One region of the Mesorhizobium sp. M0145 genome, then DNA from elsewhere that is predicted to be linked to it. Evidence: riboswitches for the same ligand, from Rfam matches in the RefSeq annotation. Region 1 holds a riboswitch; the other holds the start of a gene.
The links. Region 1 has a riboswitch for thiamine pyrophosphate ahead of thiC (phosphomethylpyrimidine synthase ThiC). Riboswitches for the same ligand answer to the same signal wherever they lie in the genome.
Positions count from the first base shown of each region.

Region 2: it holds a riboswitch for thiamine pyrophosphate, as region 1 does, so the genes downstream of both, thiB (thiamine ABC transporter substrate binding subunit) here and thiC (phosphomethylpyrimidine synthase ThiC) in region 1, are expected to answer to the same signal.

Region 1 covers NZ_JAMYTK010000004.1:47,199-62,326, reverse strand. The annotation lists gene NKJ28_RS09315 (ABC transporter permease) at 1-213, opposite strand, end outside; gene NKJ28_RS09310 (ABC transporter permease) at 213-1,082, opposite strand; gene NKJ28_RS09305 (ABC transporter substrate-binding protein) at 1,150-2,211, opposite strand; gene NKJ28_RS09300 (PfkB family carbohydrate kinase) at 2,251-3,237, opposite strand; gene NKJ28_RS09295 (ADP-ribosylglycohydrolase family protein) at 3,234-4,292, opposite strand; gene NKJ28_RS09290 (GntR family transcriptional regulator) at 4,296-5,021, opposite strand; gene NKJ28_RS09285 (hydroxymethylpyrimidine/phosphomethylpyrimidine kinase) at 5,434-6,207, opposite strand; gene NKJ28_RS09280 (thiamine phosphate synthase) at 6,198-6,803, opposite strand; gene NKJ28_RS09275 (thiazole synthase) at 6,800-7,573, opposite strand; gene thiS (sulfur carrier protein ThiS) at 7,575-7,772, opposite strand; gene thiO (glycine oxidase ThiO) at 7,741-8,742, opposite strand; gene thiC (phosphomethylpyrimidine synthase ThiC) at 8,739-10,574, opposite strand; TPP riboswitch at 10,679-10,795, opposite strand; gene NKJ28_RS09255 (Fic family protein) at 10,950-12,518, opposite strand; gene NKJ28_RS09250 (YybH family protein) at 12,636-13,169, shown strand; gene NKJ28_RS09245 (DUF6074 family protein) at 14,136-14,381, opposite strand; partial or broken gene NKJ28_RS09240 (IS3 family transposase) at 14,794-15,128, opposite strand, start outside; AL1L pseudoknot at 15,047-15,128, opposite strand, start outside.
Region 2 covers NZ_JAMYTK010000001.1:834,314-849,441, reverse strand. The annotation lists gene NKJ28_RS04300 (ABC-F family ATP-binding cassette domain-containing protein) at 1-1,574, opposite strand, end outside; gene NKJ28_RS04295 (thiamine diphosphokinase) at 1,590-2,234, opposite strand; TPP riboswitch at 2,362-2,476, shown strand; gene thiB (thiamine ABC transporter substrate binding subunit) at 2,520-3,533, shown strand; gene thiP (thiamine/thiamine pyrophosphate ABC transporter permease) at 3,785-5,404, shown strand; gene thiQ (thiamine ABC transporter ATP-binding protein) at 5,401-6,192, shown strand; gene NKJ28_RS04275 (M48 family metalloprotease) at 6,447-7,916, shown strand; gene NKJ28_RS04270 (RNA polymerase factor sigma-32) at 7,930-8,787, opposite strand; gene NKJ28_RS04265 (amino acid ABC transporter substrate-binding protein) at 9,113-9,886, shown strand; gene NKJ28_RS04260 (ABC transporter permease subunit) at 10,008-10,688, shown strand; gene NKJ28_RS04255 (amino acid ABC transporter ATP-binding protein) at 10,685-11,455, shown strand; gene NKJ28_RS04250 (CarD family transcriptional regulator) at 11,535-12,116, opposite strand; gene fdxA (ferredoxin FdxA) at 12,485-12,823, opposite strand; gene NKJ28_RS04240 (RNA-binding S4 domain-containing protein) at 12,972-13,358, opposite strand; gene NKJ28_RS04235 (helicase-related protein) at 13,371-15,128, opposite strand, start outside.

The DNA of each region.
Region 1 (15,128 bases):
TGCGATTTCGACGCTGTTCCAGGTGGCTGAGATAAGCTGGGCGTTCTGCCACAGCGAGACATACCATTCCGTCGTCCACTCGAACGGCAGCTGGTAGAAGGGCGAAACGTTGAAAGACATCAGCGCCATGATGACGATGGGCACATAGAGGAAGGCGAGCAATAGCCAGATGTAGAGGCGGCCGAGCCATTCGAGAGCACGTGTCGTCGCCATCACGTAGCCCTCCGCAGCACCGGCGAGGCAACCGCCAGGATGACCAGCACGACGGCCAACAGGATAAAGGAGAGCGCAGCACCCAGCGGCCAGTTGAACACGGCGACGAACTGGTCCTCGATGACAGTGCCGTAAAAGGTGCCGGTACGGCCGCCGAGGATGCGCGGTTCCATGAACGAACCAACAACCGGGACGAAGATGAGCGCTGCGCCCGCCACCAGCCCCGGCAACGACAGCGGAATGATGACCCGATTCAGCACCTGCACCCGCGAGGCACCGAGCGAGCGCCCGGCCTCTATCAGCGAGTCATCGATGGCCTGCAGGGTCAAGTAGCAGGTCAGCACCATGTAAGGCACGTAGGAGTGCACCAGCCCGATGATGACGGCCGGATAAGAATACATCAGGTCGATGTTGATCTTGAACGGCAGCACGGCGTTGAGCGTGGTGTCGAGAATGCCTCCTTCACGCAGCACCATCGCCCAGGAGAAGATGCGCACCAGCCCATTCGACCAGAACGGCAGGATGACGAGAAGGAAAATCGCCTCTCGGCTGCGGCCTTTCAGCACCTTGGCCAGCACATAAGCGGCGGGATAACCGATGACGATGCACCACAGCGTCACCTCGAGGCCGAGGCGCAGCGAGGCCAAAAGCAATGTCAGGTAAAGGCTTTGTGAAAAGAAGGCGGCATAGTTTTCGAGCGTGAACGCCCACGGCTTTCCCGACAGCGGCAGGTCGGTCATGAAGGAGAAGAAGACCATGGCTGAGAGCGGCAGGAAGATCGCAACCGTCAGCCAGAGATAGGCAGGCGCCAGCAGCGGCAAGGCCGATCTCAATCCGCTGCGCGAAGCGGCCGCAACCTGTGCTGCCATGAATCCTCCTCCCAGGATGGGGAAGCATCAGCCGACATGGATGGTCGGCTGATCCCGGCTTCTGCTGTTACTTCACGTCGACCTTGAGCTGCTGCCAGAGCGACAGATAGGTTTCGCGCTGGGCGTCTGTGATCGGCGCCTGGAACTGAATGCGCTTGGCGACTGCCGGGTCACCCATCACCTTGCGGTTGAACGCATCCCCGGGAAGTGCTTCTACAGCCTTGGTGTTGGCGGATACCGGGGCTCCGACCTTGGTGACCCATTCGACATAGAACTTCGGGTCGATCATGTAGTTGATGAAGGCCTCGGCGCCGGCGACATTCTTGGAACCGACCGGAATGGAGAAGGCGTCGAGCCAGGCGACAGCGCCCTCCTGCGGGATCACGAGCGAGACCGGCAGCTTGAAATGGGTCTTGGCGCGGTCGGCCGAGCCGCTCCAATAGGTGCCGATGTCGATCTGGTTAGAGGCAGCCATCTGGTTCCAGTCGTTCTCCGAGCTCCAGAACGTCTTGATCTGCGGCATCAGCGAGGTGAGCTTCGCCTTGACCGCCTCGATATCCTTGATGTCGTTGATGTTCTGGCCGGTGGCAATGGCGCCGAACTGAACCGCCTCGACGGCATCATCACGGATGGTGACGCGGCCCTTGTGAGCGGGATCCCACATTTCGGCGATGCTCGTCGGCGGCTTATCGAAGGATTTTTCATTGATGGCGAGCGCCGTCAGCCCCCAGACCCACGGCACGCCATAGACCTTGCCGTCATGGACGAGCATCGGCGATCCGGCCTTGTCCTTGCTGATGTCGGGAAAGTTCGGCAGCTTGGACGTGTCGATCGGCTGGATCAGCTTTTCCGCCATCGCCTGGTCGTTGAAGGCGGCGTTGATCATGACGACATCGTAAAGGCCGGGATTGGTCCTGAGCTTGGTCAGCATCTCCTGTTCGGAATTGAAAAAATCGTTGACGACCTTGTTGCCGGTCGCCTTCTCGAAGGCTTCGATGGCCCACGGCTCGTCGGCGCCGTAGCCCTTCCAGTTGAGTACGTGCACCTCGTCGGCCTTGGCGGCAAATGCGAGTGCGGAGGTGAAGACGGCGGTCGCCGTCAGCAGGGCAGTCAAGTCGGGCATGCGCATGTTCGTTCCTCTCTGTGTTTGCCCGCTTCCCGGGCTTTGTCAGGCTGTCGGGCGTTTGGCCTCTTGCTTCCGGCCATGGAGGCCGATCGGCGGACCGCCGGCATGGCTTAGGAATGTCTGGATCTCGTGGTCGGTCGGCGCTGATGAACCACCGTGGCGGGTGACGGAAATGGCCGCCGCCGCATTGGCGTAGCGCGCTGCTTCAAAAGGCGGCGCGCCGCGCGCCAGCGCACTGACGAAAGCGCCGATATGGGTGTCGCCGGCGCCATTGGTGTCGATGGCGTCGACCTTGAAGCCGGCACTCGTTTGCGCCGAGCCATCGGCCAGCCGTATGTGGCAGCCTTTCGCTCCGGCGCGAATAACGACGCCGACGGCCTTCGGGGAGTGGTCGCTAAGAAGCCGTGACGCGAGTGTCTCGACGTCGCCCGGACCGGCAATCGCGGCCGCTTCCATCCTGTTGCAGCTCAACCAGGTGGTGCGGGCGAGTATCCGAGGCAGGATAGGGCGGGGAATGTCGACGACGACAGGTGTCGGGTCGAGGACAAGCGGTGTGTCGGCCGGAAGTGCCTCGATCCAGTCGACAAGCGAGTCTCGGCTTCCCGGATAGCTAAGCGTATAGCCGGAGGTGAACACCCAATCCCCCGGCGCGACCGAGACGGGCGCCATCATGTCAAGGCTGAGCAAGCTCTCCGCACCAGGCCACGAGACGAAGGTGCGCTCGGCATCGCTGCTGATCATGGCGACGCAATTGCCGCTGTCCATGACGGGCGATGGCGTCGTCAGTGTCTCGATCCCCTCACTGGCTAAGGCCGTGCGCAGGAAGTCGCCATTGGGTCCGCTGCCGAGCTGGCCGCCGAACACCACCTTCATGCCGGTGCGGCTGGCCGCGACCATCATGTTGAAGCCACCGCCGGCGACTTGCGTGTAGCTCGACGCCGTCTTCTCCGTACCCGGCGCCGGCAAGGCGTCGATGCGGTAGACATAGTCGACCACCGCGCTGCCGACATGGACGAGACGCCCACTCATATCGCCGCATCCTTGCCGGGACCCGTCCTGTCGGCACGGCGCTTGGATATACGGGCCGCAACAAGGTCGGCGGTGAGCGCGCCAACCGCCGCTATGTCGATGCCCTTGAGGTCTGCAATGCGGTTCTGAGGCAGTCGGGAAAAGCCGGTGCAGGCGCCGGCCATGCCGGTCGCGATGGCGCCGATCGTATCGGTGTCGCCACCGAGATTGGCACTAATCACCGCCGCTTGCCAGGGATCACCGCCGGCGATTTCCAGCACCGCGAATGCAGCCGGAATGGACTCCTGACTGGCGACGCCGGTGCCGACCAGATCGGTGATCAGCCGGATCGCGTCCTTCGTCGCCTTGCCGCGCACAAGCTCCTGCGCCCACCCAATGCGCGCGGCAATGTCACCGCCGGTCACCCAATGGCCGAGCGTTGCTCCGCCCCTCGCCGCGGCGATGGCGCTGTCGGAAGCGGCGCGCCAGTCGCCGCCGGCGACGCCGCGGCTGACGGCCGCCGCAACGGCGGCTGCGGCCGCAATGGCAATCGAGGTGTTGTGCGTGGCCCGGCAGGTCTCGGCAACTTTGGCGACCAGCGCGTCCAGCGGCTCTGGCGGCATCATGATGCCGACCGGCGCAATGCGCATGGCCGCACCATTTGTGTCGCCGCTGCGCCCCGCTTCCTCGGCCGGCACGCCATTGTTGATGGCGTCGATGGCGCGTTTGGTCGATGGTCCCAGCAGATCGTAGCTGCCGCGCGCTTTGACGTCGCGCTCCCAGTCGAGCAGCGCGTTGACCCACCGCGTATGATCGAAGCGGTTGCCGGATTCGACCAGGATACGGCCAAGCAGAAGCGCCTGTTCGGTGTCGTCGGTGATCGTTCCAGCGGGAAGCCCCTTCGACACCGGATGGTCGGCGAAAGGAGCAATGAAGCCCTCTACATGGGCGTAGAGTTCGGCAATCCGGGCCGGCGACAAAAGCTGCGTCGGCATGCCCAGCGCATCCCCCAGTGCCCCGCCGACAAGCGCCCCCATGGCCCGATCAGTCATATTCCCGGTGTTGTCGTCCGGCATCACTCAGAACCTCATATGCAGCGCAAAATGCGCCGGGTTGAGCAGGCTGGTCACATATTCGATCGGCCGGTCATCGGCGGCGCGGGTCAACCGGCGACCGCGAAGGAACGGCGTGCCTTGCGGGCAACCGAGGATTGCAGAGTCCTCGGCGTTGAGCATTTCGATGCCGACCCATTCCTCGCCATGGTCGGGAATGAGGCCCGCGCCGCGCAGCGTCTGGTGCAGCGAGCCTTCGCGCAGGCCGCGCAACGGCACGTCCTCCAGTTCCGGCGACAATGGCAGGCGGCTGCGCTCGATGGAGATGGCGTGGCCGTCGCTGGCATTGGTGCGCACCCGGTCGACAGCGATGAAAAACGGGTTTTCTATACCAAGCAGTGCGGCAAGACCGGGGTCCTCGATCACCTCGAGCCGCAGCGTCCGCGTCTCGGCGTTGGCGCCGGCGTTGGCGAGCGCCCGCGACCAACCGATGGAGTCATCAACGGGCTTGCCATCGAAGGTGACGAAAGAGCCGATGCCGACTTTGGTCGTGATCAGCCCGCGGTTGGACAGTTCCTCGAGGCCTTTGCGGACGGTGTTGCGGCTGACGGAGAAACGCTGGACGAGCTTGTTCTCGCTTTGCAGCCGGTCGCCGAAGCCGAGAACACCGGAGCGGATTTCATGTTCGAGAACGGTGGCGATCTGTTCGGGCTTGCCCGTGCCGGGAGACAGTTGAACCGAGCGCCGCTTCATATGGGTACCTGTTCAGTGAGCCTGTATAATCCTGTTCATATCACGGCAGGCTTGTCAACGAGTGCCGCATGGAGCAGTTCGTGATCCCGAGTCCGGTTCAACAGGACGGCATAAGGAGCGTCAGCCTAGCGCCGCCGCAGCCGAGACGCGGGATCGACCGCTCCCGTCGAGGGGCGTCGTTTAGCAGGAGCTCGCGACCAAGGTGAATTCCAGGATCGCAGTCGGATGTGGGGAAAGGATGCCACACAACGCACTAGATACGGCGCACGACGGCCGCCTCGCCATCGTTGATCTCGCGGTCGCCGCCTGGCGAGGCCGTCAAACTACTCCTGTCGAGTGAGGTGAATTACGAAGGGAAATTACCAGCCCGGACCCGCGAGAGGCAGGCGTGTCTTTCGAGAGTTGGAAAATCTTACAAGTTTCGTCGGTCTGCTGCATTCTTCTTAAACATGGCCAAGACAAGCCGCTTGCCTTCGCGCACACTGTCTTCGAGCGGCTTCGCCTTCGCCAGATGCGCCGCAATCGCGCTAGCCAGCATGCAACCCGTCCCGCGCATTGATGCGACAAGACGAGGTGCGTCGAAGCGGATTGGTTCTTGATCCGAACGCAACAGAATATCGGTTGATCGAGGTCCTGATGCGTGGCCCCCTTTGATCAGCAGGCCCGGCACGCCGGCTGCCAGCAATTTCCGTCCCAGTCTCACCGCGTCGCTCTCGTCGGCTGGCGGTTCCGCACCAACAAGGAGCGCCAGCTCGAGGAGATTGGGGGTCACAAGGCAGCAAAGCGGCATCAGATCGCGCCTCATGGCAGCGATGGCACCTGCTTCCAGAAGCCCCCGGCCGGAGCTCGAGGCCAGCACCGGATCGAGCACTGCCGGCACCTGCGGATTTTCGCGCAGCACGCCGGCAATGGCAACGACGATCTCAGCCGTTGCGAGCATGCCGATCTTAATTGCCGCCACCTTGTTGGCCTGCAGCGCGGCGCACATCTGATCGGCCACAAGATCGGGCTGCGAAGGATGGATTTCCATCACGGCTTCGTGCGTCTGCACCGTCAGCGCTGTGACAGCCAGGCAGGTGCGCACGCCAATGGAAGAGATCGTCTCGATATCACGTGCAATTCCAGCCCCACCGCTGGAGTCTGATCCGCCGACCACGAGCACATGCGGTTCTCGCCTCAGCGCCATGGCTTTGTCTTTTCGATCCATTCTCGCGTGCGCGCTTCGGGATCGGCATTCAACGTGATGTCGGTGACCACCGCCGCGCTGTCCGCACCAGCCTCGAAGACACCGTCGAGCCGGTCGGGGTTGAGGCCGCCGATGGAGACCAATGGGATCGGCGCCACCCGATGCTTCCACTCGCTGATCCGCTCGAGCCCTTGCGGCGCCCATTTCATCTGCTTCAGGATGGTGGGATAGATGGGGCCGAGCGCGATATAGTCGGGCTCGGCAGCGATGGCCGTTTCCAGTTCGAGATGATCGTGCGTGCTGAGCCCGAGCTTCAATCCGGCGTACTTAATCGCCAGCAGGTCGGCCGCAGCCAAATCCTCTTGGCCGAGATGGACGAAGTCGCAGCCTTCCTCAAAGGCGAGCCGCCAATAGTCGTTGACGATCAGTTGGCAACCATGGACCGCGCAGACGCCGTTCGCGCGGCGGATTTCCGTCCGCAGCGTGGCCTCGTCCCTATCCTTGATGCGCAACTGAACCAGCTTGACGCCAAGTGGCACCAGCCGTTCGATCCAGGCGGCGCTGTCGACGATCAGGTAGAAGGGATCGAGCTTCATGAGAAAACCGCCCTGCCGAATGTTGGTGTCGATGGCACCGCGACGTCGCGGGGTTCGAGCATTCCCGAAAGGAAGGCTTCACGGCCGGCATCGACTGCCTTGCCGAATGCGCGCGCCATGCCGACTGGCTCGGCTGCCCTGGCGACCGCTGTGTTCAGGAGCACGGCATCAAAGCCGAACTCCATGACTGTTGTCGCGTGCGATGGCCGTCCGAGACCAGCATCCACGATCAGCGGGACATCAGGGAAATGTCCGCGCATCGAGCGCAGCGCCATGATGTTGACCGGCCCGAGGGCGGAACCGATCGGTGCGCACCACGGCATCAAGACCTTGCAGCCCGCCTCCAGCAGCCGCTCGGCGACAACAAGGTCGTCGGTGGTATAGGGGAATACCGAAAACCCATCCTCGCACAGGATGCGGGCGGCTTCGACCAGTCCGAACACATCCGGCTGCAGAGTGTCGTGGTTGCCGATCACCTCGAGCTTGATCCAGGTCGTCCCGAACACCTCGCGCGCCATTTGCGCGGTCGTGACCGCTTCCTTGACGGAGTGGCAGCCGGCCGTGTTGGGCAGGATTCTTGTGCCAAGCGAGCGGATCAACGACCAGAACTTTTCGCCGTCCCTGCCGCCGGCCATTTCACGCCGCAGGGACACGGTCACCACCGACGTGCCCGATGCCTGGACCGCATCGGCAAGGATGGCGGGCGATGGATATTGAGCCGTGCCGAGAAACAGCCGAGAGGGAAGCGTCGTCCCGAGAAGCTCGAACATGCTAGCCTCCCTGCATCGGTGAGAGGATTTCGATCCGGTCGCCCTCGCTCAACTGGAACTCCGCCCGGTTGGCTTTGTGCACGAGGTCGCTGTTGACGGCCGTCGCCAGCCAATCGCCTTCATAGTCGAGCGCGGCAAGTAGTTCGGCCAGCGTTGAGGCGTCAATCTCAAGCGCTTGGCCGTTGACGATCAGTTTCATCGGCGGGCTCCAAGGGTTTGTGGTGACTGAAGACGAGTTCGGCCGCCTGGCGCGCCATGGCGGGCGCGAGAAGAAAGCCATGGCGATAAAGCCCGTTGATCGCCACGGTGCTTTCGCGTGCTTCGACACGCGGCAGATTGTCGGGAAAGGCTGGACGGACGCCGACACCGGTTTCAACGATCTCGGCCTCGCCAAAGGCCGGATGGAGGGCATAGGCGGTGCCCAGCAGCTCCATCATGGAACGCGCCGTGACCCGTCCAGCGGACTGGCTCTCGATCATCGTCGCGCCGGCCATGAACTGGTGGTCAGCGCGCGGCACTACGTAGAGCGGAAAGCGCGGATGAAGCAGTCGGACCGGGCGCGAGAGCGAGACATCGGGCGTGCGCAGGATCAGCATCTCGCCGCGAACGCCGCGCAGTCGGTCGTCTATGGCGGCCATGCCCGTGCAGTCGATCTGACGACCGAAACCGGAGCCAAGCCGGGCGTCGGCGCCGAAGCGGAATTCGATGCCCATCGCTGCTAGTCTGTCATGCAGTGCCGCCATCGCCTGGCGCGGGTCGAGATGGGCTTCGTCGGGGAAGAGCAATCCACGACGGAAGCGGCCGGCGAGGTCGGGTTCCAGGAGCGCAATTTCGTCTTCATCGACACGCCGATGGCCCGACGTGCGGCTGGCGAAGCGGTCGAGCTCGCCGGCATCACGCGGGGGGGCCACGACAAGTGTTCCGCCCCGTGTCACCTGACCCGGCAGCACCGCATCCCACCAGTCGGCGGCGTCACGTCCAAGGTCCAGCACCGGCTGCTCGGCGCTTTCACGCTCGCACCAGGGCGCCAGCATGCCGCCGGCGAACCACGACGCATTGCCTCCAAGGCCATGCCGGATCTCGGCGACAGTGACCGTCGCGCCGCGGGCGGCGAGTTCGAAGGCGGCGGTGAGGCCGGCGACGCCGGCCCCCTTTATCAGCACCTTCATGATGGCTTACCTGGCTGAGGCGTGAGCGGTGCGCCGGTCTCGTCCGCTGGCACGTAGAGATCGCCGCCCTCGCGGTATTTCGCCGCCATCGCCGCCATGCCCTCTTTCTGTGCCTCGGCTCGGATGTCGTGAGAGATGCGCATCGAGCAGAATTTCGGTCCGCACATCGAGCAGAAATGCGCCAGCTTGTGCGCCTCCTTGGGCAAGGTCTGGTCGTGGAAGGACCGTGCGGTTTCGGGGTCGAGCGACAGGTTGAACTGGTCCTCCCAGCGGAACTCGAAGCGCGCGCGGGAAAGGGCGTCATCCCTGACTTTCGCCGCCGGGTGGCCCTTCGCCAGGTCGGCCGCGTGCGCTGCGATCTTGTAGGTGATCACGCCGGTCTTGACGTCATCGCGGTCGGGAAGGCCGAGATGCTCCTTGGGCGTGACGTAGCAGAGCATGGCCGTTCCGAACCAGCCGATCATCGCCGCGCCGATGCCGGAAGTGATGTGGTCGTAGCCCGGCGCGATGTCGGTCGTCAGCGGTCCAAGCGTATAGAACGGCGCCTCGCCACAGACGGCGAGCTGCTTGTCCATGTTCGCCTTGATCTTGTGCATCGGCACGTGGCCGGGCCCCTCGATCATCACCTGGCAATCTTTCGCCCAGGCGATCTGCGTCAGCTCGCCGAGCGTTTCCAGCTCGGCGAATTGCGCCGCGTCGTTGGCATCGGCGATCGAGCCGGGACGAAGGCCGTCGCCGAGCGAAAAGGACACATCATAGGCGCGGCAGATGTCGCAGATTTCAGCGAAATGCTCGTAGAGGAAGCTCTCCCGGTGATGGTGCAGGCACCATTTGGCCATGATGGAGCCGCCGCGCGAGACGATACCCGTGACCCGGTCAACGGTCAGCGGGATGTAGTGCAGCCGCACGCCGGCATGGATGGTGAAATAGTCGACGCCCTGTTCGGCCTGTTCGATCAGCGTGTCGCGGTACACCTCCCAGGTCAGATCCTCGGCGATGCCGCCGACCTTCTCGAGCGCCTGGTAGAGCGGCACCGTGCCGATCGGCACCGGCGAGTTGCGGACGATCCATTCGCGGATGTTGTGGATGTTGCGGCCGGTCGACAGGTCCATCACTGTATCGGCGCCCCAGCGGATCGCCCAGACCATCTTTTCGACCTCTTCAGCCATCGACGATGTGACGGCGGAGTTACCGATATTGGCGTTGATCTTGACCAGGAAATTGCGACCGATAATCATCGGTTCGCTCTCGGGATGATTAATGTTGGCGGGAATGATCGCGCGTCCGCGCGCCACCTCGTGGCGGACGAATTCAGGCGTGACGAAATCGGGCAGCGTCGCGCCGAAAGCCTCGCCGTCACGCTCAAGCTTGCCGTGCAGGATCTCGCGACCAAGGTTCTCGCGGATGGCGACGAACTCCATTTCGGGCGTGATGATGCCAGCGCGCGCATAGGCAAGCTGTGTCACCGCCCTGCCGGTCTGGGCCCTGAGTGGCCGGTTGCGGACTGGAAATTCCGGTGTTAGGCGCTCGCCCGCCGCAAATCCATTGTCTTCTGGCCGGACGTGGCGGCCGTCATAGGCTTCGACATCGCCGCGCGCGGTGACCCATTCATGGCGAAGCCGTGCAAGGCCGTTTTCGATGCTGGTTTCGACAGTCGGGTCGGTATAGGGGCCGGACGGATCGTAAGCGGTCACCGGCGGCTCGCCTGCCGTCGGATGGACGGAGATTTCGCGCATCGGCACCCTGAGCTGCGGGTGGATGGTGCCGGATTTGTGGATTTTGCGTGAGGCAGGCAGCGGTCCCGTCGAGACGGCGGGGGTGAGGGCATTCATCTTGAGGCTCCTTTGCTCGTTGCATTGGAGACCCAGTTCTGTGCCGGAAGGATGAAAAGACGCTTCTAGCGACCTGCCGAAACAGGATCTCGGGCGTAAACTCCCGCAAAGCGCTTGCACCGTCCCTACGCCAGTATGAACTGGATCAGGTTCAACGGGTCACTGCGCCGCCAATGCCAGCAGTATCTCAGCCCCTTGCCGGGACTCCCCTGGTGAATGCGTGAGGTTGGACGGGACGGCTCCGGTTTGTCAAGCGCGTTCTGGCCGCGGCTGATCGGCGGCCGGTCAGACCGTGCGGAAAAAATCGTGCATGTCTCGGCGACAAGTCAAGCGTCGGAGATGAAGGCAGGGACAAGGGAATCGCAAACCGTCGGACTAAAAATCGATCCTGATGATCACACCTTCAATGGCACCGAAGGTTTGCGCGTAGATCGCCTCGATTCTTCCTGCCTCGTCACTGGTCAGCGCGGCGAATTCCTTTTCGCGCGCGCGGTTCGATAGATGTCCATCATTCTGGTGAAGAAAACGGAAGAGCAGATCGGTCAACCGCTCGGGCATGTCGATAAAGGCGTCCACCTGCTGCCGGAACTGATCGTAGCGCTGCAGAAATGCGGTTTCCTCGGGAAGGTCCCGTTCGATCGTCCGCTGAACGCAAGCATAGAGGAATTCGGCGTGCGGGGTTGCATCGAAGAACCGGTAGAAATCACCGGTGTCATTCAGCACCCGGACGTTGAATTGCGGCGTCGGTTCCCATTCCACCAACGGCAGCAGGCGCTGCGAATAGCTCTCGAGCACGCCCCTGTACTCGTTGATCTGGTCCAGGATCGCGGCCGAGACGGGAAAGACCACTCCCGGCGGATTGAAGCCGCGCATGGCAAGGACGTGGTGGATTAGGTAGCGGTGAATGCGGCCGTTTCCGTCCTCGAACGGGTGAATGTAGACAAAGCCGAAGGCGAGGATTGCGGCGGCTACGACTGCATCAAGCTTTTGCGTGGGGCCCTGATCGAACGCTGCCATTCCATCGATTAGCCGCGGCAGGTCCTCGGGCCGAGCGCCGATGTGATCGGGCAAGGGCGTGCCGTTGTCTCGGTCATGCTCGCCGACGAAACCTCCTTCTTTTCGGAAGCCAAGTCTTACGAAACGGGCGTCGCCAAGTACAATTCTTTGCAGACGCAGCAGCTCATCGCGATCGATCGGCCAGCGGCCGGCTTCGCCGATGGCGCGGCCCCAGCGCTGGATGCGATCTTGCGGCGGGTGCTCGCCCTCGATCGCATAGCTTGATCGCGAGTCTTTGAGCAAAAGAAAGACGGCGGTCCGAGCAAGGAGGTCGCGCGGCACGTCCGCTACGATTGCCTCCGCGCGCCGCGGTAGTTCAAGGCCGATGAATTTTTCGAGAATCTTGGTGCGGAACACCAGAGGGCAGAACTCACGCGTGCCGGGGAGATTGTCCCTTACGCGGTAGCGCGAAGCGGTCTTGTCGGGTCCCGGCCACTGCAGCTCGGGATCGACAACCGGAATGTATCGTCCGGCCTCCGCGTCCGGCAGATCGATACGCGCGCCCCTCAGCCATTCATATAAAAACCAGATGCGGCGGGCATAACTGCCGGTCGGGCTTTCACGGACCAGCGCCTCGATCGGCGCGGGACCGGTCACTTGGAACAGCCGCTTGAGGACGGCAAGGTCCAGTCCCTCGTACTTGAGCGCAAAGGTCAGGTGGCCTTCGAGGGTAGGATTTGGGGCATGGCGGGGGGTCATGATCCGCCAGCCATCCCGTTCGGTAATGCGATGATGCTCGCCAGTGGCGAACAACCTACGGGGCAAGGGCACGGCGAGCCTGTAGGCTCCGATCAGGGCGCTGTACCCGGCCGGGGTCGCCGTTTCAGGAAGGCGGATTTCCTGAAAAACGGTAACAGGACCTGAGAATTGCTGTTGCACCGCAGGCATGAAAAGCGAATCCTTCCATCGAATTTTGGTTTAATCGGCCAAAACCTATGAAAAATGATCCTATCCCATGAAAATTGATGCCACCAGACAAATTTTCCGAAAACCGATTCTAAAACGGTGCTGAAGTCGATCAAGCAAGAACTCCGCCACCGGCTCAAGGAAGCGACTTCAGACAAAAAGGTGAGTCCAGGAACCGCCATTCGTCCGTCTCTTAGTCACGAGGCCGGCACGGATGGCCCGCCTTACGTCGAGCCGGATTGCTCCCACTCGGCTCGTGAGGACATCGAAGCGGCGTTGGTAAAATTCATGGACGCCTTCAACAGCGGAAACGCAGCAGCGGTAGGTCAAATGTATACCGACGATGCCGCCCTGCTGCTACCCGACGGCAAACGCGTCGATGACCGCAAGGGCGTGGAAGAATTCTGGCAGGGCGCAATCAAGGCCGGGATGAAGAATCTCACCCTGAAGGCGCTGGAAGTGGAAGGGAGCGGGAATCTCGCCTACGAAGTTGGCGCATTTACGCTCGGTGTGCCGAGCAAAGGCGGCGCCCTCTCCACTGTCGCGGGCAAGTATCTCGTCGTCTGGAAAAAGGGCGACCACGGGACATGGCGCCTGCATCGGGACATCTGGAACTTAGGTGCGGCCGAATAGGGATAGATATCCAGGCCCTCATCGACCGTCTTGCGAAGGGTAGGGCGGCTGTAGTGACCGGGATCTGGTGCTCTATTGCCAGCGCTGTCGAGTGGCAGGACGATGGGGACCGGCTAACCGCGCGGTATAGCTTCGGTCTGGCGCGCTTTCCAATGGATTTGCCGCCAATTTGGCGGATCGCTGATCAGTCGCGGTGATTGCGACCACGTCACCAATTCCAATTCCCCGCTTCATGAAACGAGTCTGGAGCGTGCACGGCCTTAAGCAAGGGATTGCTAATGTGCGAGACAGCACGCTTCGCTCTAGCGGGTATGGCCCAGCGGCTTGGTTGAGGGGGGACTAGCAGCTAGAGGCCGCTGGGCCTTGACCAGCAGCATGCTTAAGAGGAGGCGCTGGCTGGCTGGCCAAAAACTTGCGCTCAAGGCAACGCAAAAGCATCATTCGAACGGACACTGCCCGCCAGAAGCTTATTCCAGCCGATAGAGCCACCATGGAATGCAAGCCCAGCAAACCGGATTCACCAAACATCGCATCGGGAACCTGCGCTTGCCCGTCCATGGCCGCGCCAGTCCTCCGGCATTCAGCATTGCGACGCGGAGCAGCCAGCCGACCCATTATAGACCGCGACGGACGGTGATTAGGGCCAGCGCGGCGATAGGCAGCGAGCGTAACCATTGGCGTAAGTGGAGTGTTTCACGATCTCAATTGGTTGGCTCCGCCAGGTTTCCAGCTGGCTGCCACCGGGCACGTGCCAGCTGGAGTAAACAATGAAATATTCGAAACCGGCTTTTTGGGCGGGAGCCGCGCTAGCTGCCTGCCTTTTGCCGAAACCGGCTTGGCCGAGCCAGTTCGGCTGCGCATATTGCAATGAGGGGTGAGAAACCTGGCATTCGACGGGAGCAGTGCAGTAACATGTGCGAAGCCTAGTCGAGTCTGCAAGCGGCAATCATTCGTCGTGAGTCGACGCTAGTGTGTGCGTTTCGCAGCACTCCGGCTGGCTATCTCGCGTAAGACCGCATGAAGAAGCGTTCCAATTTCCTGTTCGGCGCGCCCGGGTGCAATTCCTGATTCGGACAACTGAACGAGAATTGTCTTGGCGGTGCTGCGCCAGAACGCATTCGCCTCCTCCCCGTTCTTGGATTCCAGCACGCGGGCAACTCCCTCGACCAACTTCCGCCGCCGATACAGCGGAAACGCCCTTATGTTTGACACCGATCACCTCACCCATTCAGTCTCGCGATTAAGCATTGGCGGGTTAGAAAATCTGGTTAACGGCGTATTCTTTTTGGTAGTAGTAAGAGTTCTGTGCGGGCGGTGAACGGTGCCGCGATTAGCCAATGAGCGCGATGGCTTGGGCGCAAACTGTCGGGCAGGAATGGGTAAGAGCGGACATTGGCCGATCTCCGCTCTTCAGGGCCGGAAAAATCTCGACAATGCTCCCAATCGATTCCAGATCGAAGACGACGTCGTCAGAGCCGGTGTCATTGGCTGGCGTTCCGGAATAGCCGATGTCGTCACAATAGGATTTGATCGTCGCTGCTGCGCGACGGCATTCCGGAAGTCGACTGGCTCGTCGCCACCATGACCTTGACCGCACCAGTCGGCCCGATCACGACGTCACCGGCGCGGCCTTGTCGCTGATCGTGGTTCTGAACGGCCTGCCGCGGATGGCGCCGTTCAGCCCGGTCTCCCGCAATCGTTCAATGGTGCAGCGGGCCACATCGAAGCCTTCGCGCTTCAATTGCCGCCACACCTTGCGCACGCCATAGACGGCGAAGTTCTCTGCAAACACTCTTGTGATCTCCGGCTTCAGAGCTAAATCCCGTTTCGCCCGCAATGACAGGCGGGAAGGATCGTGGTTTGTGCCGCACGGTGGACGGGGCAATCGGCAGAACCCTGCAGATTGGCTCGATCCCGTAGTCGCCACGATGATCATCAATGAAGGCGATCATTTTGAAC
Region 2 (15,128 bases), on a different contig from region 1:
TTCGGTGCGGCCGCTTCGTTCCTGCTTGCCGCCGTCGCTTCACCGGCTTCTGCTTTTGGCCGCGCCCTGCGGTCGTCCAGCCTGGTGCCGCCGCGCTGCCCAAGCATGTCGGAATAGCCGCCGGCATATTCGATCCAGCGGCCGTCACCATCCGGCGCGATGATGCTGGTCACGGTGCGGTCGAGGAAATCGCGATCGTGGCTGACCAGGATCACCGTGCCGGCAAAACCGGCGACCAGTTCCTGCAGCAGCTCCAGCGTCTCCATGTCGAGATCGTTGGTCGGCTCGTCGAGCACAAGCAGGTTTGCCGGCCGCGCCAAAACGCGTGCGAGAATCAGCCGTGCCCGCTCGCCGCCCGAAAGCTCGCGCACCGGCGTGCGCGCCTGTTCCGGCTTGAACAGGAAGTCTTTCATGTAAGAGACGACGTGGCGCTGCTCGCCATTGATGACGAGGTTCTCGCCGCGCCCGTCGGTCAGATACTGCGCCAGTGTCTCCTGCGGGTCGACGGCTTCGCGCTTCTGGTCGAGCGTGGCGATCTCCAGATTGGTGCCGAGCCGCACCGTGCCTGCGTCCGGCTTCAATTCGCCGGTCAGCATCTTCAACAGCGTCGTCTTGCCGGCGCCGTTCGGCCCGACCAGGCCGACGCGATCGCCGCGCTGGATGCGGGTCGAGAATCCCTTGACCACGGTCAGATCGCCAAAGCTCTTCTCGATGTTCTTGGCTTCGATCACCAGTTTGCCGGATTCGGCGGCGTCGCTGGCTGTCATCGTCGCCGCACCCTCGGCGCCGCGATGACCACGAAAGCGCTGGCGCATGGTCTGCAATTCACCGAGCCGGCGCATGTTGCGCTTGCGCCTTGCCGTCACGCCATAGCGCAGCCAGTGCTCCTCGCGCACGATCTGGCGACCGAGCTTGTGCTGCTCGCGCTCTTCCTCCTCCAGCACCGTGTCGCGCCATTCCTCGAAATAGCCAAAGCCCTTGTCGAGACGGCGGGTCTGGCCGCGGTCGAGCCAGATTGTGGCGCGTGACACGCGCTCGAGAAAACGGCGGTCATGCGAGATGACGACCAGTGCCGAGGAGGTGCGGGCAAGCTCCTCCTCCAGCCATTCGATGACCGAAAGGTCAAGATGATTGGTCGGCTCATCGAGGAGGAGAATGTCGGGCTCCGGCGCCATGACGCGGGCGAGGGCGGCGCGCCGCGCCTCGCCGCCGGAGAGGTCGTTCGGCCGTTCCTCGCCGGTCAGGCCGAGATGCTCCATCAGATAGGTGGCGCGGTAGGGATCGTCGGCCGGCCCGAGCCCCGCCTCGACATAGGCGCGGACAGTCGCAAAGCCGTCCATGTCGGGCATTTGCGGCAAGTAGCGCACGGTCGCCGAAGGCTGGCGGAAGACTTCGCCGTCCTGCGGTTCGATCAGCCCGGCGGCTATCTTGAGGAGCGTCGACTTGCCAGAGCCGTTGCGGCCGACCAGGGCGATCTTGTCGCCAACTGAGGCCGTCAGGGCGGCACCGTCGAGCAGCGGCGTGCCGCCAAAGGTCAGCTTTATCCCGTCGAGATTGAGAAGCGGCGGCGCCATGTCAGCTTTCTGGGCTCAGCTTTCCGGAAAAGGGTAGGGATGCGCGAGCAGCAGCGCGCGGCCGCTGGCCAGCGCGATTTCCAGCCGGCCCCTGACCTCGTTGGAAATGGTCAGCGACGAGCCGAACGCAACCTCGACATGGTCGAGCGGCCATTTGGCGCCGGTGACTGTCAGGCCGGCGAGATCCGAAAAGCCGAGCACCGAAAACAGCGTGCCGTCGACATAGTCGAAGCCAGTCTTTCCAGGCAGCAAAGGAATGCCTTCCTGTGCGCCGCTGGTCAAAAGCACTTCCGTTCCGCCTTCCGCCAGCCGGACGCTTAGCGCCAGATGCAGGAAGATGTGGTCGGTGCGTTTGCCGCCGAAGGCGCCTGCGAGCACAAGGCTGGTCGCACCGCGTTCGAGCGCGGCGGCGATAGCGAGTTCACCGTCGGTCTTGTCCTTTTCAGCGGGAAATACCTGCCGTGGCACGGCGGCCAGATCCTCCGGCAAATCGGCAGGCACCGAATCGAAATCGCCGACCCAGAGTTCCGGCCTCAGGCCCAGCATGCGGGCATGACCGATGCCGGCATCGGCGGCGATGACGCGCGAGCCTTCGACCTGGCGGTCGAGCAGCGGCGTGCGGATGAGATCGCCGCCAAGCAGGATGGTGAATGTGCTCATATCTCGTGGCCCTTACCAGCCCTGCCCCGGAAACGGAAGATGAAACGGCAGACGAAACGGAAGGCTGGGCTTTGGATGCCCGGCAAACTTCCGCTTGCGCAGCACTTCGGCCGGGCCTATGTGTCGCAACGCTCTAACGGGGTGCCGGACGCGATTTTCGCGGACCGGCTGAGAGGCAAGACTGCCAACCCGCTGAACCTGATCCGGTTTGTACCGGCGGAGGGATTAGACGTTTCGGACAGCCCGACGCCTCAATTCCTTTCAACGCGAACGAAGGAGGCGCCGATGCGCAGTTTTTTCCACTCTCTTGTCTCAATTGTCCTGCTTGCGGCATCCGCGCTCGCCCTGCCAGGGCAGGCATCGGCACAGGATAGACTGACGGTCTATACCTATGAAAGCTTCACCGCCGATTGGGGTCCGGGACCGGCGGTGAAGAAGGCCTTCGAGGCCGAATGCAGTTGCGTCGTCGAATTCGTCTCGGTCGCCGACGGCGTGGCGCTGCTCAACCGTGTGAAGCTGGAAGGCGCCGCGACCAAGGCCGACATCGTACTTGGCCTCGATACCAACTTAACCGCCGACGCCAAGGCAACCGGCCTGTTTTCGCTGCACGGCACCGTGTCGGGCGTCAGTGTGCCGGGCGGCTGGAGCGACGATATTTTCGTGCCGTTCGACTATGGCTATTTCGCCGTCGTCTACGATACCGAAAAACTGAAGAGCCCGCCGAAGAGCCTCAGGGAATTGGTCGAGGGCGATGCCGGAGAGAAGATCGTCATCCAGGATCCGCGCACCTCGACGCCGGGCCTTGGCCTGCTGCTGTGGGTCAAGTCGGTCTATGGCGACAAGGCGCCGGAAGCCTGGGCCAAACTCAAGGCGAAGGTGCTGACGGTAACGCCGGGCTGGAGCGAGGCCTACGGCCTGTTCACCAAGGGCGAGGCGCCGATGGTGCTGTCCTACACCACCTCGCCGGCCTACCACATGGTCGCCGAAAACACCGAGCGCTACCAGGCGGCGTCCTTCGAGGAGGGCGAATATCTGCAGATCGAGGTTGCGGGGATCACCACCAAGGGTGCGAAGAACCCGCTGGCAGAAAAGTTCATTGCCTTCATGACCGGACCGAAATTTCAGGATGTCATTCCCGAAACCAACTGGATGTTCCCGGCCGGCAAAACCGACAAGCCGCTCAACCCGGCGTTCGACAAGCTGGTCAAGCCGACCAAGACCTTGCTGTTCAGCCCGGAAGACGTCGCGGCCAACCGCAAGGCCTGGGTCGATGAGTGGCTTGCGGCGATGAGCAAGTAGGGCTCAAGCCTCGTCGGATGTTTGCGCCAAGCCACCCCCCTCTGGCCTGCCGGCCATCTCCCCCTCAAGGGGGGAGATCGGCAGCTTTGTCGCCTCTCCTCGTCCTGCCACTTGTGAGATTGGCGAAGGCGGCTGAGTGCGCAATCTCCCCCCTTGAGGGGGAGATGGCCGGCAGGCCAGAGAGGGGTGGGCTCGGCCATTGCCAGGTATTTCCTTCGATCAACACCTGTCGTAGTGTCGGGTAGCGCGACATGCATACGCGTCATCCGGCCGATCCCCGCGTCACTGCCGGCATCGTCGCGCTCGCCGCCATCGCGCTGCTGATCGGCGGTGCATTCGCCGGGCTCGTCGTCGAAGCCACACGCGACCTGTCCGGCGCCGCCTCCGCTTTCGATTCCTATCTCTTGCGCGTCGTCCGTTTCACGCTCTGGCAGGCTCTGCTGTCGACCCTGCTCTCCGTCGCACCGGCGCTGTTCGTCGCGCGTGCCCTGTCGCGGCATCCGCGTTTTTTCGGGCGAGGCTTCATCCTCCAGCTTTTCGCCGTGCCGCTGGCGCTGCCGGCCATTGTTGCCGCACTCGGTGTCTTGGCACTCTATGGCCGCGCCGGGTATTTCGCCGGCACGCTCGGCGCGATTGGCGGCCAGAGCTGGCCCGGCATCTATGGCCTGTCGGGCATACTCGTCGCCCATGTCTTCTTCAACCTGCCGCTGGCGACGCGGCTGTTCCTGGAGGCGTTGCAGACCGTGCCGGCCGACCAATGGCGGCTGGCGAGCCAGCTTGGCATGGGCGCTGCGCCGGCCTTCCGGCTGATCGAATGGCCGCCGCTGCGTGCGGCCTTGCCCGGCGTTGCAGGGCTCGTTTTCATGCTGTGCATCACCTCCTTCACCATCGTGCTTACGCTCGGCGGCGGACCCAGCGCGACGACGCTCGAGGTTGCCATCTACCAGGCGCTGCGTTTCGACTTCGACCCGGCGCGGGCTGTGACGCTGACCCTGCTGCAGATTGCCCTGACCTTCGTCGTCGTGCTGGCCTTGACGCGGCTCGGCGCCAATATGGTAGGGGATGCCAATCTGCCGGTGGCGCCGCGCCGGTATTTTTCAGCCGGTGCGGCCGAGACCGTGCTGAACGCATTGGCGATCGGGCTGGCACTGCTGTTTGTCGCCGGGCCGATGGCGGCCACGTTGGCAGCCGGGCTTGGCGCCGATCTCGGCCGCCTGGCCGGCGAGAGCGCGGTGCGGCAAGCGACGGCGACCAGTGCCGTGCTCTCCCTCCTATCGGCGCTGCTCTCTGTGGCGTTGTCGCTGTCGCTGGTCATGGCGCGCCGGGCGCTGGCGCTCACCCGGCGGACAGGCCGGCGGACACTGCTCGAACATCTGGCCGACACCGGTGCGGGGTTCGTCCTGGTGGTGCCGCCCATCGTCATCGGCGCCGGCTGGTTCCTGCTCTTGCGCACCGTCAGCGATGTCTTTGCGATCGCCCCTGTCATGGTCGTTGCGGTCAATGCGGTGATGGCGATGCCGTTCGCCATCCGCGCCATCCGCCCTGCCTATGACGCGTCGAGCGAACGCCACGAACGGCTCTGCGCACAGCTTGGTATCTCGGGCTGGAACCGGTTGCGGCTGGTCGACTGGCCGTCGCTGCGGCGGCCGCTCGCCACCGGCTTCGCTTTCGCCATGGCGCTGTCGCTCGGCGATCTCGGCGTCATTGCGCTGTTCGGCAGCGATTCCGTGCAGACCTTGCCCTATCTGCTGCTGGCGCGCATGGGCAGTTACCGCACTGAGGATGCCGCCGGCCTGGCGCTGCTGCTCGGCCTTGTCTGCCTGGCGCTGGTGTTGGCCGCGGACTGGCTGGGAAGGGGCGAGAAATCATGATGCCGACCAGCCCGGAACGGTCCATTTCGGTGGAAAAAGGCGCGGCCGTACGACTCGATAATGTCTCGTTCAGCTATGGTGAAACGCCGCTTATATTCGATGTCGATTTCCCGGCGTCGGAAATCACCGCCATTATGGGGCCGAGCGGTTCGGGAAAGTCGACGCTGCTCAATCTGGTGGCCGGCTTCGAGACGCCGCGGTCGGGCCGCGTGCTGATCGGCGGCGCCGACGTCAGCACTGCGCCGCCATCAGCGCGGCCGGTATCGATGGTGTTCCAGGAAAACAACCTGTTTGCCCATCTTTCCCTCGAGCAGAATGTCGGGCTCGGCCGCTCGCCTTCGCTCAGGCTGAGCGAGGCTGACCGCGCCGCAATCGCCGCAGCGCTGAAGCGCGTCGGCCTTGCCGGCAAGGAAAGCCGGCTGCCGCGCGAACTCTCGGGCGGCGAGCGGCAGCGCGTCGCGCTCGCCCGCGTCCTGGTGCGCGACCGGCCGGTGCTGTTGCTCGACGAGCCGTTCGCTTCGCTCGGACCGGCACTGCGCGACGACATGCTCGACCTGGTGGCCGACGTCCATTCGGAGCAGCGCATGACGGTGCTATTCGTCACGCACCAGCCGGACGATGCGCGCCGTATCGGCCAAAACATGGTTTTCCTGGATGGTGGCACGGTTGCCGCGACGGGCACCGCGGCCGATTTTTTCGTCGGGGCTGGACCGGAGGCATTCCGACGCTATATCGGCTCGGGTCCCTTTGCGGCTGGATCACGAGATGTTGCCCGGAAGCGGACATAATTTATGGTCAAACCGGCGGAAGGCGAAGCGGCGCTTGCTTGCCATGGTCGAGGTAGTGTGGCTAGGTCCGCCAGGAGCTGGTCCGGCCTAGACCGTGATTTGCCCTTGCTGCCTCGTATCTGTCGGACGCACGAAGGACGCCGTAGCACTTGATTTTGCGCGTGATGCTTTCCGGAAATCGCGCCCGATTTTCGCGGTCACGTGCCAGGACTTGAAAGGACGCCGATCTGCCGACCGGCATCGACAATCGGAGGGTGAAACCGCTGGCGCGCTTTCTGGCGCTGGCCGGTCTTGCCGTGGCGCTGGCAAGCTGCCAGATGTTCACGCCTCCCGACGTGCAGGAATCGGGCTTCCAGCCCTCCGACAAGCCGATCACGGTCGACAATGTCGCCGCCAACGGCAAGCTCGCTCAACTGGCGAAGGCGCAGCACCCGCGCATCCTCGCCACCTATGGCGGCGAGTATTCCGACCCCAAGCTCGAGCGCATGGTGGCCAAGATCGTCGGCAGACTGACCGTGGTGTCGGCCAACCCAACCCAGACCTACCGCATCACCATCCTCAACTCGCCCAACGTCAATGCCTTCGCGCTGCCGGGCGGCTATCTCTACATCACCCGCGGGCTGCTGGCGCTGGCCAACGATTCCGCCGAGCTTGCCGCCGTCATCGCGCATGAGATGGGCCACGTTACGGCCAACCACGGCCTGCAGCGCCAGCAGCTGGAAGCCGAGGAGGGGTTGGCGACCAAGGTCGTTTCGGATGTGCTCGGCGACAACCCGACGGCCAAGGCGGCGCTGATCCGCGGCAAGCTGAGGCTGGCCCAGTTCTCGCGCAATCAGGAGCTGGAGGCCGACGCCATCGGCATCAAGTCGATCGGCGAAGCCGGTTTCGATCCCTACGCCGCCGGCCGCTTCCTGCAGTCGATGTCGGCCTATACCGATTTCCGCTCGATCAGCGGCGCCACCGACGCCAGCCTCGACTTCCTGGCGACGCACCCCAACACGCCGCAGCGTATCGACCTCGCGCAGCGCCACGCCCGCCAGTTCGGCGCGCCCGGTGTCGGGTCGCGCGACCGCGATTCATTTCTTGCCGGCGTAGACGGGCTACTTTACGGCGACACGCCGGAGGAAGGCTATGTGCGCGGCGAAACCTTCCTGCACCCTGGCCTCGGCGTGTCGTTCTCGGTGCCCAACGGCTTCGTCATCGACAATTCGGCGGCGGCGGTGACGGCGACCGGCCCGGGCGACATGGCGATCCGCTTCGACGGCGTTTCGATCGACAAGAACCGCTCGCTGACCGACTACATCCGCAGCGGCTGGGTTGCCGGCCTCGACGACAGCAGCGTGCGCCAGGAGACGATCAACGGCAACGAAGCGGCAACCGCGCATGCCGGCGCCGACGGCTGGCAATTCGACATTGCGGTGATCCGCGCCGGCGGCCAGGTCTACCGCTTGCTGACCGCGGCACCGTCGGCCAGCACCTCGCTGAGCACGGTGGCGCGCTCGGTCAGCGGCTCGTTCCGCATCCTGAGTGCTGCCGAGAAGGCGGCGTTGAAGCCACTGCGTATCCGCATCGTCACGGTGCAGCCCGGCCAGACAATGGGCTCCCTGGCCGCACAGATGGTCGGCGTCGACCGCAAGCTGGATTTGTTCAGGGTGCTCAACGCGCTGTCGCCGGGTGCCGCGGTTTCGGCCGGCGACAAGGTCAAGATCGTCACCGACAAATAGCAGCCGACGCAATTCAGGCTGCGAGAAATTCCGGGTTCTGCTTTACCAGCGCCGCCTTGAGCTTTTCCATGGCGCGCGCCTCGATCTGGCGGACACGTTCCTTGGAGATGCCGAGCGTCTCGCCGAGCGCTTCGAGCGTCGCGCCCTCGTCGCTCAGCCGGCGCTCCTCGATAATCCTGAGCTCGCGCGCATTGAGAGCGCCGAGTGCCGTCTTCAGCCACACCGAGCGGCGTTCGACGTCGATCGTATCGCCGACGACCTCATCGGGCAGCGGGTCATCCGAAACCAGGAACTCCATCCGCTCGGTTGCGCCCGCATCGTCGGCTAGCGGCGTGTTGAGCGAGCTGTCCGGCGCCGAAAGGCGGGAATCCATCATCGCCACATCGGCCTCCGATACCCCGAGAGCCGCCGACACTTCGCGGTAGAGCGTGGCATTCGACATCTGCTCGGCGCCGTTTGCCAGGCGGGCGCGCAGACGCCGCAGGTTGAAGAACAGCGCCTTTTGCGCCGAGCTCGTGCCGCCGCGCACGATCGACCAGTTGCGCAGGATATAGTCCTGCATCGAGGCGCGAATCCACCAAGTCGCGTAGGTCGAGAACCGCACCTCGCGCTCGGGCTCGAAACGGGCCGCTGCCTCCAGCAGCCCGACATGGCCTTCCTGGATCAGGTCGCCCAGCGGAAGGCCGTAGTGGCGAAACCGCGACGCCATGGAAATGACCAACCGCATATGCGCGACGGTGATGCGGTGCAGCGCGTGCTGGTCATTGTTTTCCTTCCAGCGCAGCGCCAGGAGATGCTCTTCGTCACGTTCCAGATAAGGGGCTTTCATCGCCGCGCGAACCATGGTCCGTCCTGCACTGTCTTCCATCATGCCGCGCTCCTGCTCCAGGCGTTGCGGTGCGATCGAATCGTGAGTTGGCGCCGATGGTTGAAATGGCGGCGCCGCGCCCTACAACAGCGAAGAACGTGCCATGCGGGGGAATGTTCCCCCGGACTGTCATGTCGATTGCGCTGTTCCAGGCGATTCGCCACCGGCCTTGGCTCAGCCGGATGGCGCCCGGAGATGCTGGTTGAGAATTGGATTTCAAGGGCGCGAGATTTTTGAAATTTAGTTTCTTATTCTGGCATCGCGCATCTGTCATTTTCCGGCACTCGCAATGACGCCGGACGTCGGCCAAGGACGGGATCACAGAAAAATGAAATGGCTCAAATCGCTCATCATCGCCGGAACGCTGCAGGTTCTGGCCATCGCCGCCGGTCACGCCGGCGCCAATCTCGACCAGATCAAGCAGTCCGGCGTCTTCAAGGTCGGCACGGAAGGAACCTATGCGCCCTTCACCTATCATGATGCTTCCGGCGCGCTGGTCGGCTTCGACGTCGAGATCGCGCGGGCTATCGCCGAGCGCCTCGGCGTCAAAGCCCAGTTCCTCGAAGGCAAATGGGACGGGCTGATCGCCGGTCTCGATGCCAACCGCTACGATGCCGTCATCAACGAGGTCGGCATCACCGAGGCGCGCAAGGCCAAATATGATTTCTCCGATCCTTACATCGCCTCCAAGGCGGTGCTGATCGTGCGCGGCGACAACACCGACATCAAGGGTTTCGCCGATCTCAAGGGCAAGAAGGCGGCGCAGTCGTTGACCTCGAATTTCGGCAAGCTGGCTGAAACCAACGGCGCCGAGCTCGTCGGCACCGACGGCTTCGACCAGTCGATCCAGCTGCTTCTCACCGGCCGCGCCGACGCCACCATCAACGACAGCCTGTCCTTCCTCGACTTCAAGAAGCACAAGCCCGACGCCAATGTGAAGATTGCCGCGCAGGAAGAAAACGCCGACTATTCCGGCGTCATCGTACGCAAGGGCGATCCGGAACTGGTGGCCGCCATCAATAAGGCGCTGGCCGACATCAAGGCCGACGGCACCTACCAGAAAATCGCCGACACCTATTTCGGCCAGGACGTTTCAAAGTAACCGGCTTTTCTCGTGTGGGCCGAATGCCGGCCCGCGTCGTTCATATCGCGGCGAGCTGTCTTTGACGGCCCGCCGCTTTCGCGTGATATGAGCGACGGCAATCTGGCAAGGAGGAGCCTTCGTGCCGCACTGGCTGCAATTGATGCTGGAATCCCTGCCTACGCTGCTGTGGGCTGCACTGATCTTCACCGTGCCGTTGACGCTGCTGTCGTTTGCATTCGGTCTTGTCCTAGGCCTGGTCGTGGCGCTTGTCCGGCTGTTCGGTCCCAAACCGCTGGTCGCCGTGGTCCGCTTCTACGTCTGGATCTTCCGCGGCACGCCGCTTCTCGTGCAACTGTTCCTTATCTTCTACGGCCTGCCATCGGTCGGCATCCTGCTCGACGCCTTTCCGGCAGCACTGATCGGCTTCACCTTGAACATCGGCGCCTATTCGTCGGAAATCATCCGCGCCGTCATCGGTTCGGTACCGAAGGGCCAGTGGGAAGCGGCCTATTCGATCGGCATGACCTGGGCCCAGGCAATGCGGCGCACCATTCTTCCACAGGCGGGGCGCGTCGCGGTGCCGCCGCTGTCCAACACCTTCATCTCGCTGGTCAAGGACACTTCGCTCGCCGCCGCCATCACCGTGCCGGAGATGTTCCAGGCAGCGCAGCGCATCGTCGCCACCACCTATGAGCCGCTGATCCTCTATGTCGAGGCAGCGGCCCTCTATCTGGTCATGAGCTCCGTGCTGTCGGCCTTGCAGGCGCGGCTGGAAACGCGGCTCAACCGTTATGGCGGCTTCCTGGAGGCGCGCGCATGATCGGCCTCACCAACATCGAAAAGCGTTTCGGCGACAATTTGGTGCTGAAGGGCGTCACCGTCACCATCGAGGAAGGCAGCGTTACGGCGCTTGTCGGGCCGTCGGGCGGAGGGAAGAGCACGCTTTTGCGCTGCATCAACCTGCTCGAGCTGCCGACTTCAGGCACGGTACGGATCGGCGACGATGCACTCGAATTCCACCCCGGCGGCAGGGTCTCGACCAGGGATATCCAGCGGCTGCGGCTGCAGACCGGCATGGTGTTCCAGAATTTCCAGTTGTTTCCGCATCGCACTGCGATCGAGAACATCATGGAGGGGCTGGTGACGGTGCTGAAATGGCCCAAGGAGAGGGCGCGCGAACGGGCGCTGGCCCTGCTCGAAAAAGTCGGCATGGCGCACAAGGCCGATGCCTGGCCGGCGACCCTGTCAGGTGGCCAGCAGCAGCGCGTGGCGATTGCCCGGGCGCTGGCGCCTTCGCCGAAGGTCCTGCTCTGCGACGAGCCGACCTCGGCACTCGATCCGGAACTGGCGCAGGAGGTGGTCGACGTGCTCGGCAAGCTCGCCAGCGAGGGCACGACCATGGTGATGGCGACGCATGACCTGCGGCTCGCCTCCAAGATCGCGCGGGAAGTGGTGTTCCTCGATGCCGGCAACATCGTCGAACAAGGCCCGGCCGCGGTGCTGTTCAGCAACCCGGAACGCCAGCGGACCAAGCGGTTCATTGCCACGCTGAAGCACGAGGCGGAAAGGGAGGGCGGCGAAGGTTAGATATGCCCGTCGCCGGTCAGCTAAGACAAAAAAACCCGGCGCGAGGCCGGGTTTTTCTGAATTCGAAGACGAGAAAAGCTCAAGCAGCTTCTTCCTGCTCGGCTTCCTCGTTGTCGGCCTTAGCGCCGCGCTTCGGGCCCTTGTTGAGGTTCACCTCGATGAGGCGCACCGCTTCGGTCTCCGACATGCGGTTGACGGCCGCGATCTCGCGGGCCATGCGGTCAAGCGCCGCCTCGTAGAGCTGGCGCTCGGAATAGGACTGCTCCGGCTGGTTATCGGCGCGGTAAAGGTCGCGCACCACTTCCGAGATCGAGATCAGATCGCCGGAGTTGATCTTGGCATCATATTCCTGGGCGCGGCGTGACCACATGGTGCGCTTGACGCGGGCGCGGCCCTGCACGACCTTCAGCGCGCGCTCGACATAATCCTCTTCCGACAGCTTGCGCATGCCGATCGAGGTCGCCTTGGCGACCGGCACCTTGAGGCGCATCTTGTCCTTCTGGAAGTCGATGACGAACAACTCCAGCTTGTGGCCCGCGACTTCCTGCTCATCGATCGAGACGATCTGGCCGACACCATGCGCCGGATAGACGATGTACTCGCCGGTCTTGAAACCGTGGCGCGCTGCGGTGGACTTCTTCTGCGGGGTGATCGTTGCCATTACGCCCTGAACTCCTTGTTGTGGTACCGGCATCGTGCCGGCCCGAACTCGTGCGACCGGGGTGACCGGTCCTTAGCCACACAACGATGAACTCACCGGAAAGGCCAGGACCGGCAAATCGCAACATTGCGACCGCCTGCCCCAGATCGCTCTGGTCCGGATTGAGAAATTCACCTTTCAGTGATTTGGGGCGTTTGCGCCATAAATCGACGTTGTGTCACCGGCATGTTTGGTTGATATAACACAAAAAGTCGGAAGAATCAAGGTTTTGCTGCACGCGCGAAGGCCACGCGCCGTCGCCGCCTGTCAAGGCAGTTAATGTATCACGTCTGTTACGCGGCGTCAGGCCGCCGCAGCCGGCAGGCTCGTCAGTCGCCTTCGCCGGGCTCGGCGGAGAAATATTTCTCGAACTTGCCAGTTTCGCCATCGAAATTTTTAGCGTCGGCCGGCGGCTCCTTCTTGGCGGTGATGTTGGGCCATTTCTCGGCATATTCGGTGTTGATCTGCAGCCATTTGTCGAGACCCGACTCGGTGTCGGGCTTGATCGCGTCGGCCGGGCATTCCGGTTCGCAGACACCGCAATCGATGCACTCGTCCGGGTGGATGACGAGCATGTTCTCACCTTCGTAGAAGCAGTCGACCGGACAGACCTCGATGCAGTCCATGTATTTGCATTTTATGCAATTGTCGGTCACGACATAGGTCATTGGTCGGCTCCGGGACGTCCCATTTTATTGGGCTTTTTTGGTGAGGTAACGCCTTTGTCCGCTGGTGGCAAGGGCGGCCCCTGCCAGCGGTGCCGCGGTTTCCGGAATGGAATTCCGGAAGGCCGGCAAAGCGGGCGTTCGACCTTGCTCAATCGTCGCCGAGCAGGTGGTCGGTCTGGCGGCGTTCCTTCTTCGTCGGGCGACCGCTGCCGGCCTCGCGCAACGGCGGCACCGCATCCGGAAGCGCCTCGTCCTTGGGCGCGGGGGGCGGCGACATGTCCTCGTAGAGCAGGCGGGCCTCTTCGGCCGGGCCACGCCGTACGCCGGTGCCAAGGACTTTCCAGACGGAGATCCGCCGCTCCAGCGTGATGGTCAAAACGTCGCCCGGCCGGACCGTATCGGAGGCCTGCGCTGCTTTGTCGCGATTGATGCGGACGCGTCCGGCGACGACCAGCTTGGCTGCCAGCGTGCGCGATTTTACCGCGCGCGAGAAGAACAGCCACTTGTCGATGCGCTGGCGGGCATCAGTGACCATTGGACGAGCAGCCTACTTCTTCAGCTGGTCGCGCAACGCGGCGAGCTTGGCGAAGGGCGAGTCCGGATCGAAGCGGACCGGGCGTTCCTCACGCGGCTTTGGCTGGAAGGCGGGCTTTGCGCCTTGGGCGCCGCCTTTGCCGTCCTGTCGGCCAGCCTTCCAGTCGGGCCGGTTTTCGCGCCGGTCCGGGCGTTCACCTTGCGGCTTGCCGGCGCGCTGTTCTGCCGCCTCGCCTTGCGGCCTGGGCTTGAACTTGCTGCGATCGAAGCGCGGCTTGCCGGCGCCGTCGCGCTGGTCGTGGCGCCCCTGACGGGCGGGCCGGTCGCCCGGCGTCGGTTGCCCGCCGGCATCTGCCGGCGCATCGCTGCGGCTGTCCGGCGCAGCTTGACCATTGCGCGCGCGATTGTCCCGATGATTGTCCCGGGGGCGGTTGTCATGCTGGCGATGACGCGGGCGCTGGTCGAAACGACCCTGCCGCCATAACAGGACAGGTTTTGGCTCCTCCGCTTCTGGAGCAGCTTCGCCGGAGACGGCTTCCGCCGTCGCTGCAGGTTCGGCCGGCGATGCTTCCGTAGTGTCGGAAACCGGCGGTTCTGCCGATGCCGCAGCCTCAGTTTCCGCCCCAAGTTCCGCCGTTGGCTCGGCCGCTGGTTCCGCAGGCGCTTCAGCAGTCGCCTCCGCGGCGGGCCGGGTCTCTTGCGTGACTTCTGCCGCAGCTTCAGGGGCTGGAGCTTCCGCGACAGGCTCTGCCGTCGCTTCGGTCACAGCTTCGGCCGCCGCCTCCGCAACAGGAGCCGCATCCGACACAGGTTCCGAAGCCTCCGCCGGCGGCTCTGGCGCGGCAGATGCTTCCGCCATCCTCGCCTGCTCGACTCGCGCAGCCTCTTCCGCCGCCTGCTTTGCAGCGGCAGCTTCACGCGCGGCATTGTCCTGTGCTTCGAGCCGCGCCTTGACCTCGGCCGCCGGTTTGGCATCGGCGCGATAGCCGAGTCCCTTCAGGATTTCTTCCATGTCGTCGGCGGTGGCGCCGAGAATCGACATCATCGGCGGCGTCACCATGAAGGACTGGCCGTCATAGGCGCCGTCGGGGCGAGGGCCGAGGCCCGGCTTCCAGTTGGTCGCCGGCCGGATCAGGTCGGCCAGCCGTTCGAGAATATCGACGCGTACAGCACGCCGGCCAAGATTGCGGTAGCCGGCAAGCTTGTAGAAGGTCTTGTCGAAGGTCGGATCGATGACCACCGAGGTGCGGCCGGAGGCCAGTGCGTGAACGACATCGCCGAAGCCGGGCTTGTCCTTGCCGTCGTTCCTCAGCGCCCACAGCAGCGTTATCAGCCCGGCCGGCGCCGGCTTGATCAGCGCCGGGACGAAGACATGGTAGGCGCCGAAGCGCACGCCGAGACGGCGAAGCGCCGCGCGGCCTTCCTGGTCGAGGGATTTCATCTCGTCGGCGATGTCGCGACGGTTGATGAGGCCGAAATGCTCGACGAGCTGGAAAGCAATGCCGCGGCCGATACCGGTGATCTGCTCCGCATTCTTGAGATCGACCAGCGGCTTCAGCAGGGATTCGATCTGGAAATTGACGAAGCGCTCGGCGCGCGCCGCAACCTTGTCGCGTGCCGGGCCGGTGAGTTGCTCGTCGGCGAGCAGAACGAGACGCGGCTTCAAAGCGTCTTCGCCGGCAACCAACGTGCCGATCGGGGCGCCGATCCAGCGCAGCGTGCCATCCGAACCCAGCGCAATGTCGCCATTGGCAGAGGCGCCGAAACGCTC